DNA from 2 places in the Stenotrophomonas sp. Nf1 genome. Region 2 is predicted to be linked to the other one. Evidence: predicted binding sites of a transcription regulator. Region 2 holds the regulator's gene; the other holds the start of a gene.
What was found. Region 2 encodes FliA, which starts transcription of late flagellar genes. Its sites were predicted from a motif close to TAAAGTTTNNCNNNCNNNGGCCGATAA; they were not measured.
Positions count from the first base shown of each region.

Region 1 (4,176 bases), on a different contig from region 2:
TCTGCACGATGGTCTGGTTCACCTGCGCGATGCCGGCATGCTGCTCGTGCGAGGCGCTGCGGATACCGGCCAGTAGATCCGCCAGCTGCTGCACGCTGCCGACGATCTCGCCCATCGTGGTGCCTGCCTGTCCGGCCTGCTGGTTGCCCTGCCCGACCCGCGCCACCGAATCCTCGATCAATCCCTTGATCTGCTTGGCGGCCTCGGCACTGCGCTGGGCCAGCAACCGTACTTCGGCGGCCACCACGGCGAAGCTGCGGCCCTGCTCGCCGGCGCGTGCCGCTTCCACGGCAGCGTTGAGCGCCAGGATATTGGTCTGGAAGGCGATGCCATCGATCAGCTGGGTGATGTCACCGATGCGGCGCGATGCCTCGCTGATGCCCTGCATGGTCGCCACCACCTGAGCGACGGCCTGCCCGCCGCGCTGCGCCACCGCCGCCGCGCCCTGTACCAGCGCATCGGCACGGCCTGCCGCGTCGGCGTTGCGGCCCACCGTATCGGTCAGCTCGTGCATGGAGGCCGCCGTCTCTTCCAGGTTGGCGGCCTGCTGCTCGGTGCGCTGCGACAGGTCGTGATGGCCGGCGACGATCTCGCCCACGCCGGTATCCAGATGCGACGTCGCTTGCTGGATGCGGGTGACGATACGCCCCAGCTGCGCCACGGTGGCATTGGCATCATCGCGCATGCGCGCGAACACGCCCTGCAGATCACCGCCCATGCGCACACTGAGATCGCCGCTGGCCAGTGCCGCCAGCAGCGCCTGCAGGTCGCCGAGATTGGCTTCGAAGGTGGCCAGCAGACGGTTGATGCTGGTTGACAGTGTGCGCACGAAGCCCTGCTTGCCATCCAGTTCGATACGCCCATGCAGATCACCCTGCGCGGCCGCATCGACCAGCGCGGCCACTTCGGTTTCCAGCAGGGTTTCCAGCGCGCGGCTGCGCCATTCCACCGCCACGCCGAGGTAGTGCCCGTCATCGATGATGGCGTTGGCGATCAGCTGGTAGCGCACGCCGGCATGGCCGATCTCGCGTTCCTCACGCTGGCGCACGCCGACCAGGTTGGCCAGTGCCGGGTGCAGCCGTACCGCCTCGCGGCCCACCAGCTCATCGGCCGGCAGCGCCAGTTGCTGCTGCAACGCCGGGTTGGCGTAGGCCAGCTGGCCTTCGGCATCGATCACCATCAGCCCGGTCTGCGCGCTGTCCAGCGCCTGGCGCACACGGGTGTTGCCGCGGGCCACCGCACGTTCGGTGTCGATGCGTGCGCGCAGGCGCTGCTGCATGTCGACCAGGCGTTGCGCCAGCTGGCCGATCTCATCGTTGGCGTTGTACACGCGCAGGGTGGTGTCGAGGCGATCGTCGGCGATGTCACTGGCAAAGCGCAGCGTGTCCTGGATCGGCTGGCGTACCGCGCGCAGCACCAGCACCAGGCTGGTGATCAGCACGCCGGCCACCAGCAGCAGGGTCAATGCGAAAAGTACGCTCATGGTGCGCGCACCCGTCTGCTGGCGTGACTGTGCGGTGGCCAGCGCCGATACCTGGGCCTGCTGGAATGCGGCCAGCGCGGGAGCAACGCCGGCGGCGGTGTCCAGCAGCGACTGCGTCTCCACATCCAGGCCCACGCGGGCGGCGGTATAGGCCAGCAACGCGCCCTGGTAGCCTTCCATTCCGCTGCGCAGGGTGTCCTGCACATCGGCCGGCAGTCCGGCCAACGCCAGGTCGAACGGCAGCTTTTCCTCGCTGGCACGGTCAGCGTGGGCCGCGTCGCCGTCGAGCAGCAACAGCGCCTCCTGGCGGCGCATCTTCTGCAGCGTCAGCGCCAGTGCCGGTCGCTGCAGCGCATCCACCTGGGCCTGCAACGTATCAGCGGCCTGCTGCAGCTGCGCGGCAAGCCCGGCCTCACCCCGTCCCATTTCATCCACGCGCTCGAACAGTGCAGCCACCCCCTGCGAGAAGGCGTCCACCGCTTCAGCCAGCGCCTGCAGTGCCTTGCGCCGGCCGGCGTCCATCGGCATCGCCCGCAATGCCCGCAGGTCCGCCTGCAGCGCCTTCTGCGTGGCCAGCAGCTGATCGCGGTCCGCGTCATCGAAACTCCGCGCATACTGGGTCTGCAACCGGCGGGCTTCGGCCACGCGGGTGGCCAGGCGGGCAGCCAGATCACTGCCATGCTGGTAGCTGGCCTGGTTGCGCGCGGCCTGCGCGCTGGTGTGTCCGGTCCAGGCGTAGACGGCGGCGATCGCCACCAGGCCCAGGCCGCAGACCCACAGGGTGGCCTTGAGCTTGTTGGCCACGCTGAGCCGGTGCGGCTGCAACCAGCGCAGCAGGCCGGGGAACACCCTGCGCCATGTGGCAAGACGCGTGCGCAGGGACCGGAGGTGGGGAACGACGGCCGACATGACAGGCTCCAGGCAGAAAGACGCACCTTTATCGGCCGGAATCGATGCATCTTTAGGGCTGTGTTCGATGTCTGCCCGCGCTTGCCAGCGCACGCGGCCTTTGTACCGGGCGCAGGCGACGGCGGGATGACACCGCGGCCGCGCTTGACCTCAACCCCGGTTGGGGGAGCACAGTGGACCTCCCTCCCCCGCCCGGTGCCGCCATGGCCACGCTCGATATCCCCCGTTACCTGCAACGCCTGCAGCTGGATGCGCCGCCACCCGCGACGCTGGCCGGGCTGACCCTGCTGCAGCAGCGCCACAACGCACTGCTGCCGTTCGAGACCCTCAGCTGCCTGCTGCGCGATGCGGTACCGATCGACCTGGACAGCGTGCAACGCAAGCTGCTCGACGCGCGTCGGGGTGGCTACTGCTTCGAGCTCAATGGCGGCCTGCTGGCCCTGTTGCAGGCGCTTTGCTTCGATGCACAACCGTTGAGCGCGCGCGTGCTGCTGGCCGCGCAGGACGGCGAGCTGACCGCGCGCACCCACCTGCTGCTGCGCGTGCGGGTGGACGGTGATGACTGGCTGGTGGATGCCGGGTTCGGCAGCCTGACCCCCACCGTGCCGCTGCGCCTGCACGATGCGCAGCCGCAGTCCACGCCGCACGAGCGTTACCGGCTGCAGCGCCTGCCGGACGAGGGCGACTTCGTGCTGTCGGTCGAATCCAGCAACGAGTGGCGCGCGATGTACCGGTTCGACCTGCAGGCGCCTGCGCCGATCGACAACGTGGTGGGCAACTGGTACGTGTGCACCCATCCTGATTCCAGCTTTCCGGGCCAGCTGCGTGCGTCACTGACCGGGCCGGACTGGCGCCGCACGATCGGCAGCGGCAACTACACCGAGTACCGGCCCGGGCAGGCGCCGGACAAGCGCCCACTGCACGATGTCGGTGACGTGCGCGACGTGCTGCAACAGCGCTTCGGCGTGCAGCTGCCGGACGACCCGCGGCTGGACCCGGCGATCAACGACTGGCTGCAGCGCTCGCGCGCCGCGATGTTGTAGCGTCGAGCTTGCTCGACCGGGGAATGGGCAGAGGAATCGACAGCAGCCGAGCGTGCGCTCGGCTCTACAAGGTAGCGTCGAGCTTGCTCGACTGGGGCGTCGGCGGTGGAATCAACAGCAGTCGAGCAAGCTCGACTCTACGAGAGCGCTCGCGCGCCGCGATGTTGTAGCGTCGAGCTTGCTCGACTGGGGAATGGGCAGGGGAATCAACAGCCGTCGAGCAAGCTCGACGCTACGGAACGGCGGGCGACTGCAGCGCGATGCGGTTGCCTTCGCTGTCGCGGATCTCGGCCACGCGCCAGTCGCCGGCGTCGGCCGGGCCGAAGCGCAGTTCGGCGCCGGCCAGCAATGCGCGCTCAAGGCTGGCATCCACATCGCCCACGCCAACGTAGATGCGCGCGCCCAGCTCGGAGGGCCGGTAGTCCGCGCCCTGCACCAGCGCCATGCTGGCACCCCCTGCGTCATCCGAAAACGGCAGGTACGCCATGCGGCAGTCATGCAGCAGGATCGGCGCATCCACGTCCACCTGCAGCCATCGCTGGTAGAACGCGATGGCCCGTTCCAGGTCAATGGTGGGTATTTCAACGTGCAGGATCGGGTTCATGCGTCGCCTTCTGCCTTCCACTCAGATGATGCGCAGGGTAATCGCCTTCAGTACCGCGCGGGTGCGGTCGCGGGTGCCCAGCTTGTCGAGGATGGCCGAGACATAGTTCTTCACTGTGCCTTCGGCCAGGAACAGAC
Region 1 is NZ_PYTV01000006.1:18,752-22,927, reverse strand. It holds gene C9412_RS12140 (methyl-accepting chemotaxis protein) at 1-2,392, opposite strand, end outside; gene C9412_RS12135 (arylamine N-acetyltransferase) at 2,596-3,435, shown strand; gene C9412_RS12130 (VOC family protein) at 3,668-4,039, opposite strand; gene C9412_RS12125 (response regulator transcription factor) at 4,061-4,176, opposite strand, start outside.
Region 1: a site for FliA is predicted at 2,421-2,447, ahead of C9412_RS12140 (methyl-accepting chemotaxis protein). Genes of this name have one in related genera too.

Region 2 (4,176 bases):
TCATGCTTACAGCCCCAGATCCGACAACAGGTCGTCGGCGTCGTTCTGCGAGACCGCGTGGCGGTCCAGTCCCTTCAGTGCCGGCCCGGCCAGTTCCGGGTCGGTGCGATGCTGTTCCGGCGGCAGGCCGAGCGCGCCGAAGCCTTCGTGCACGCGGCGCACGATGCCGACCACGCGACGGATGATCTGCCCGGTCAGGTCCTGGTAGCTCTGGGTCAGGGCGATCTCGGTGAGGTTGTGGCGGATGCGCTCAAGCTGGGCGTCCTGGCCGGGCTGCAGGCCTTCGGCGCGCAACTGTTCGGTCAGGCTGCGGCATTCCTCGGCCAGGTCCAGGGTGCGGTGGGTGGCCTGTTCGGTCATCGCCACCACGTGGTCCAGGCGCGCGCAGGCGTCGTCCAGTTCGCCGGCATCGCTGGGCACGGTCGGCAGTTCACCCAGCGCCTGGCCCAGTTCGCGGGCCAGCCGCGAAAGACCGCTCATCATCGGCTGCGTGCGCAGCGCGACCAGTCCGTCGATGCGCTGCCGCCAGGCGGCCTCGTCGCCGGATTCCAGCGCGTCCAGGGCTTCCTGCAGGCGCAGGGCAAGGGCGTTCTTGTCGACCGTGGTATCCATCAGGCGCTGGCCGCCAGGCGTTCGAAGATCTTGCCCAGCTTTTCTTCCAGGGTCTGCGCGGTGAACGGCTTGATGATGTAGCCGTTGACGCCGCTCTGGGCGGCTTCGATGATCTGCTCGCGCTTGGCTTCGGCGGTCACCATCAACACCGGCAGGGTCTTCAGCTTGGCGTCGGCGCGGATCGCCTTGAGCAGCTCGATGCCGGTCATCACCGGCATGTTCCAGTCGGTGACCACGAAATCGAACGGCTGGCTCTGCAGCAGCGACAGCGCGGCATGCCCGTCCTCGGCTTCGGCGGTGTTGGTGAAGCCCAGATCGCCCAGCAGGTTCTTGACGATGCGACGCATGGTCGAAAAGTCGTCGACGATCAGGATGCGCATGTTCTTGTTCAAAGCAGAGTTCCTTTGTTGTTCATTCCGGGCGGCCGGGGGCAGCCGCCTCGGGGATGTTCATTCTTCAAGGCCGGCGTCGACGGCCTCGAAAATCTTCAATCGGCCACGCAGGCGCAGCACCGCCTGGCCGTGGATCTGGCAGACCCGCGACTCGCTCACGCCGAGCACCGCGCCGATCTCCTTCAGGTTCAGCTCCTGCTCGTAGTACAGCGAGAGCACCAGCTGTTCGCGCTCGGGCAGGTGGCCGATGGCCTTGCCCAGTTCGCGGCCGAACTCGCCACGCTCCAGCACCTGCTGCGGGGTCGGGCCGCCCTGGGCGACGGTATCCAGTTCGCCCTGGTCCTCGATGCGCGATTCCAGGCTCAGCACCTGGCCACGTGCGGCGTCTTCCATCAGCCGCAGGTACTCGGGCAGCGGCATGTCCATCGCAGCGGCCACTTCGGTGGCGCTGGCGGCACGGCCGCTGCTCTGTTCCAAGCGGCGGATGGTGGCGGCGGCATCGCGTGCACGGCGGTGCACCGAACGCGGCACCCAATCGCCACGACGGATCTCGTCGATCATCGAGCCGCGGATGCGGATCGAGGCATAGGTCTCGAACGAGGCGCCCTGGTCGGCGTCGTAGCTGCGCGAGGCCTCGATCAGGCCCATCATGCCGGCCTGGATCAGGTCGTCGACCTCGACGCTGGCCGGCAGGCGTGCGGCCAGGTGGTGGGCGATGCGCCGCACCAGGTCCGAATGCTGGGCGATGACCTCGTTGGCCGCCGAGCGCTGGACCTCCCGGTACTGGGCTGCGCCTTTCATGCGGCCACCCCGCGCTGCTTGAGGATGCGTTCGAGGAAGAACTCGACGCCGCCACGGGGTTCGGTCGGCGCCTGCCAGCGCGCGGTGCGCCGTGCGATCTCGGTGATCGCCAGCGCGGCCGGGCTGGACGGGTAGGCCTTCACCACCGGCTGCTGGCGCTGCACCGACAGGCGCAGCCAGTCATCCTGCGGCACGCAGCCCAGGTAGTTCAGCGAGACATCGGCCAGGAACTTCTCGCAGACGCGGGTCAGCTTTTCGTACAGCACCCGGCCCTCGTTGGGGTCGCGCACCATGTTGGCCACCACCTGGATGCGGTCCACGCCACGCTCGCGCGAGAGCACCTTGATCAGCGCATAGGCGTCGGTGATCGAGGCCGGTTCGTCGCAGACCACCACCACGGTGTCCTGCGCGGCCTGGCAGAAGGTCAGCACGCCATCGGTGATGCCGGCGGCGGTGTCCACCACCATGATGTCCAGCTCGCGCTCCAGTTCGGAGAACACGTTGACCAGGCCGACGTGCTCGGCCGGGGCCAGCTCGGCCATGTGCCGGCGGCCGGACGCGGCCGGGACCACCAGCACGCCGTTCGGGCCTTCGACGATGACGTCGTCCAGCGAGCAGCGGCCGGCGACCAGGTCGGCCAGCGTGAAGGTGGGGTTCAACCCCAGGATCACGTCGATGTTGGCCAGGCCCAGGTCCGCATCCAGCAGCAGCGTGCGCTTGCCCATGCCGGCCAGCGCCACGGCCAGGTTGGCCGACACGTTGGTCTTGCCCACGCCGCCCTTGCCGCCGGTCACGGCAATGGTGCGCACAGGGCCGAGCGGCTCGCTGCGGGTGGCCGACAGCGGGAAGGTCTTGGTCAGCTTGGCGTACTCACGCGACGGCATGGTTCAACTCCGGGTTGCAGGGCATATCGGCCGCTCGGCGCAAATCTTCAAGGCGAAGTACGAGATTGGCCGCGCTGGCCCGGTGCAGGTCCTCCGGCACGTCCTGGCCGTCGGTCACCCAGGTGATCGGCAGGCTGTGATCCACGGCCACCGACAGCGCGTTGCCGAAGCGGCCGGTCTCGTCCAGCTTGCTCAGCACCAGGCCCTGCAGGTTGGCCGCGCCGAAGCGGCGGACCACCTCGTCCATGTCGCCGAAACTGGTGTTGGCCGGCAGCACCAGCAGGGTGCGCACCTGGCGGGCGGCGCGCAGCCACTGCAGCTGGGCGGCCAGCGCGCGGTCGCGCGGGCCCAGGCCAGCGGTGTCGATCAGCACCAGCTTGTAGTCCTTCAGGCGCTCCAGCAGCTGGTCCAGGTCGGTGCCGCTGTTGGCCTCGTGCACGGCGATGCCGAGCTGGCGGCCGTAGCCGTACAGCTGTTCGCGGGCGCCGATGCGGGTGGTGTCGGTGGTGACCAGGGCGACGTCACGCGGGGCGTGCTTTTCGGCGAAGCGCGAGGCCAGCTTGGCGATGGTGGTGGTCTTGCCGGCGCCGGTCGGGCCGACCAGGGCGATCACACCGCCTTCTTCCAGCGGGTCGACCGGGGCGATCGGCAGCTTGCGCGAGATCAGCCCCAGCATCAGGCCGCGGCCGCGGTGGGCTTCGGTCTCCAGCGGGATCTGCATGGCCACGTCGCGGGCCAGGCCGGCGTCGAAGCCGTACTCGTCCATCAGGTCCAGCGCGGTGGCGCGCACCGGGCAGCCGCGCAGGCGCTCGTCGGTGAAGCGGTTCATCTCGCGCTCGATCACCTGGCGCATGCCGGCCACTTCCTGGCGCAGCTGGCGGATCTCGGCGTCGTCCTGGGCCACCACGGTCAGCGCCGGGGCCGGCGCCAGCATCGGCGCCGGGCTGGCGTCGTCGGCGGCGTCCACCGGTGCCGGTTCGCTGACGGTCGATTCGGCCGGCGCCTCGGCCACGGCGGCGGTCGGCAGCGGCGGCGGCTGCACCGCCGGGACCGGGCTTTCGTGATGCGCTTCGTGCGGCGGGTCGATCTGGAAGCGGGCGCGGTTGGGCGCTGCCACGGCCACCGCTGCCGGCGCGACGATGGCCTCGGCGAACGGGGCGAAGATCTGTTCCGGCAGCGTCGGTTCGTTGACGGCGGCGCGCGCCAGGGTGGCGGCGAAGCCGGTGCTGCCACGGGTCGGCACGATCTCGTCGGCGCTGTCCAGGGTGCGGCCGGTGGCACCGACTGCGGCGCGGGCCAGGGCGGCCACCGCCGAGGTGGTGGCGGCGACCGGTTCCGGTGCCGGGGTGCTGCTGCGGCGGCGGGTGACGGCGGCAATCACCGCATCGGCGGCGGTGCGCGGCTTCGGTGCCGGCGGCGGCGCCACGTCGCGGCGCGAGGCTTCCAGTGCACGCTGCACGGCGCTTTCATCGTAGTTGGCGGCGGCC
Region 2 is NZ_PYTV01000002.1:10,456-14,631, forward strand. It holds gene C9412_RS04015 (chemotaxis protein CheA) at 1-4, opposite strand, end outside; gene C9412_RS04020 (protein phosphatase CheZ) at 7-612, opposite strand; gene cheY (chemotaxis response regulator CheY) at 612-1,004, opposite strand; gene C9412_RS04030 (RNA polymerase sigma factor FliA) at 1,062-1,805, opposite strand; gene C9412_RS04035 (P-loop NTPase) at 1,802-2,689, opposite strand; gene flhF (flagellar biosynthesis protein FlhF) at 2,676-4,176, opposite strand, start outside.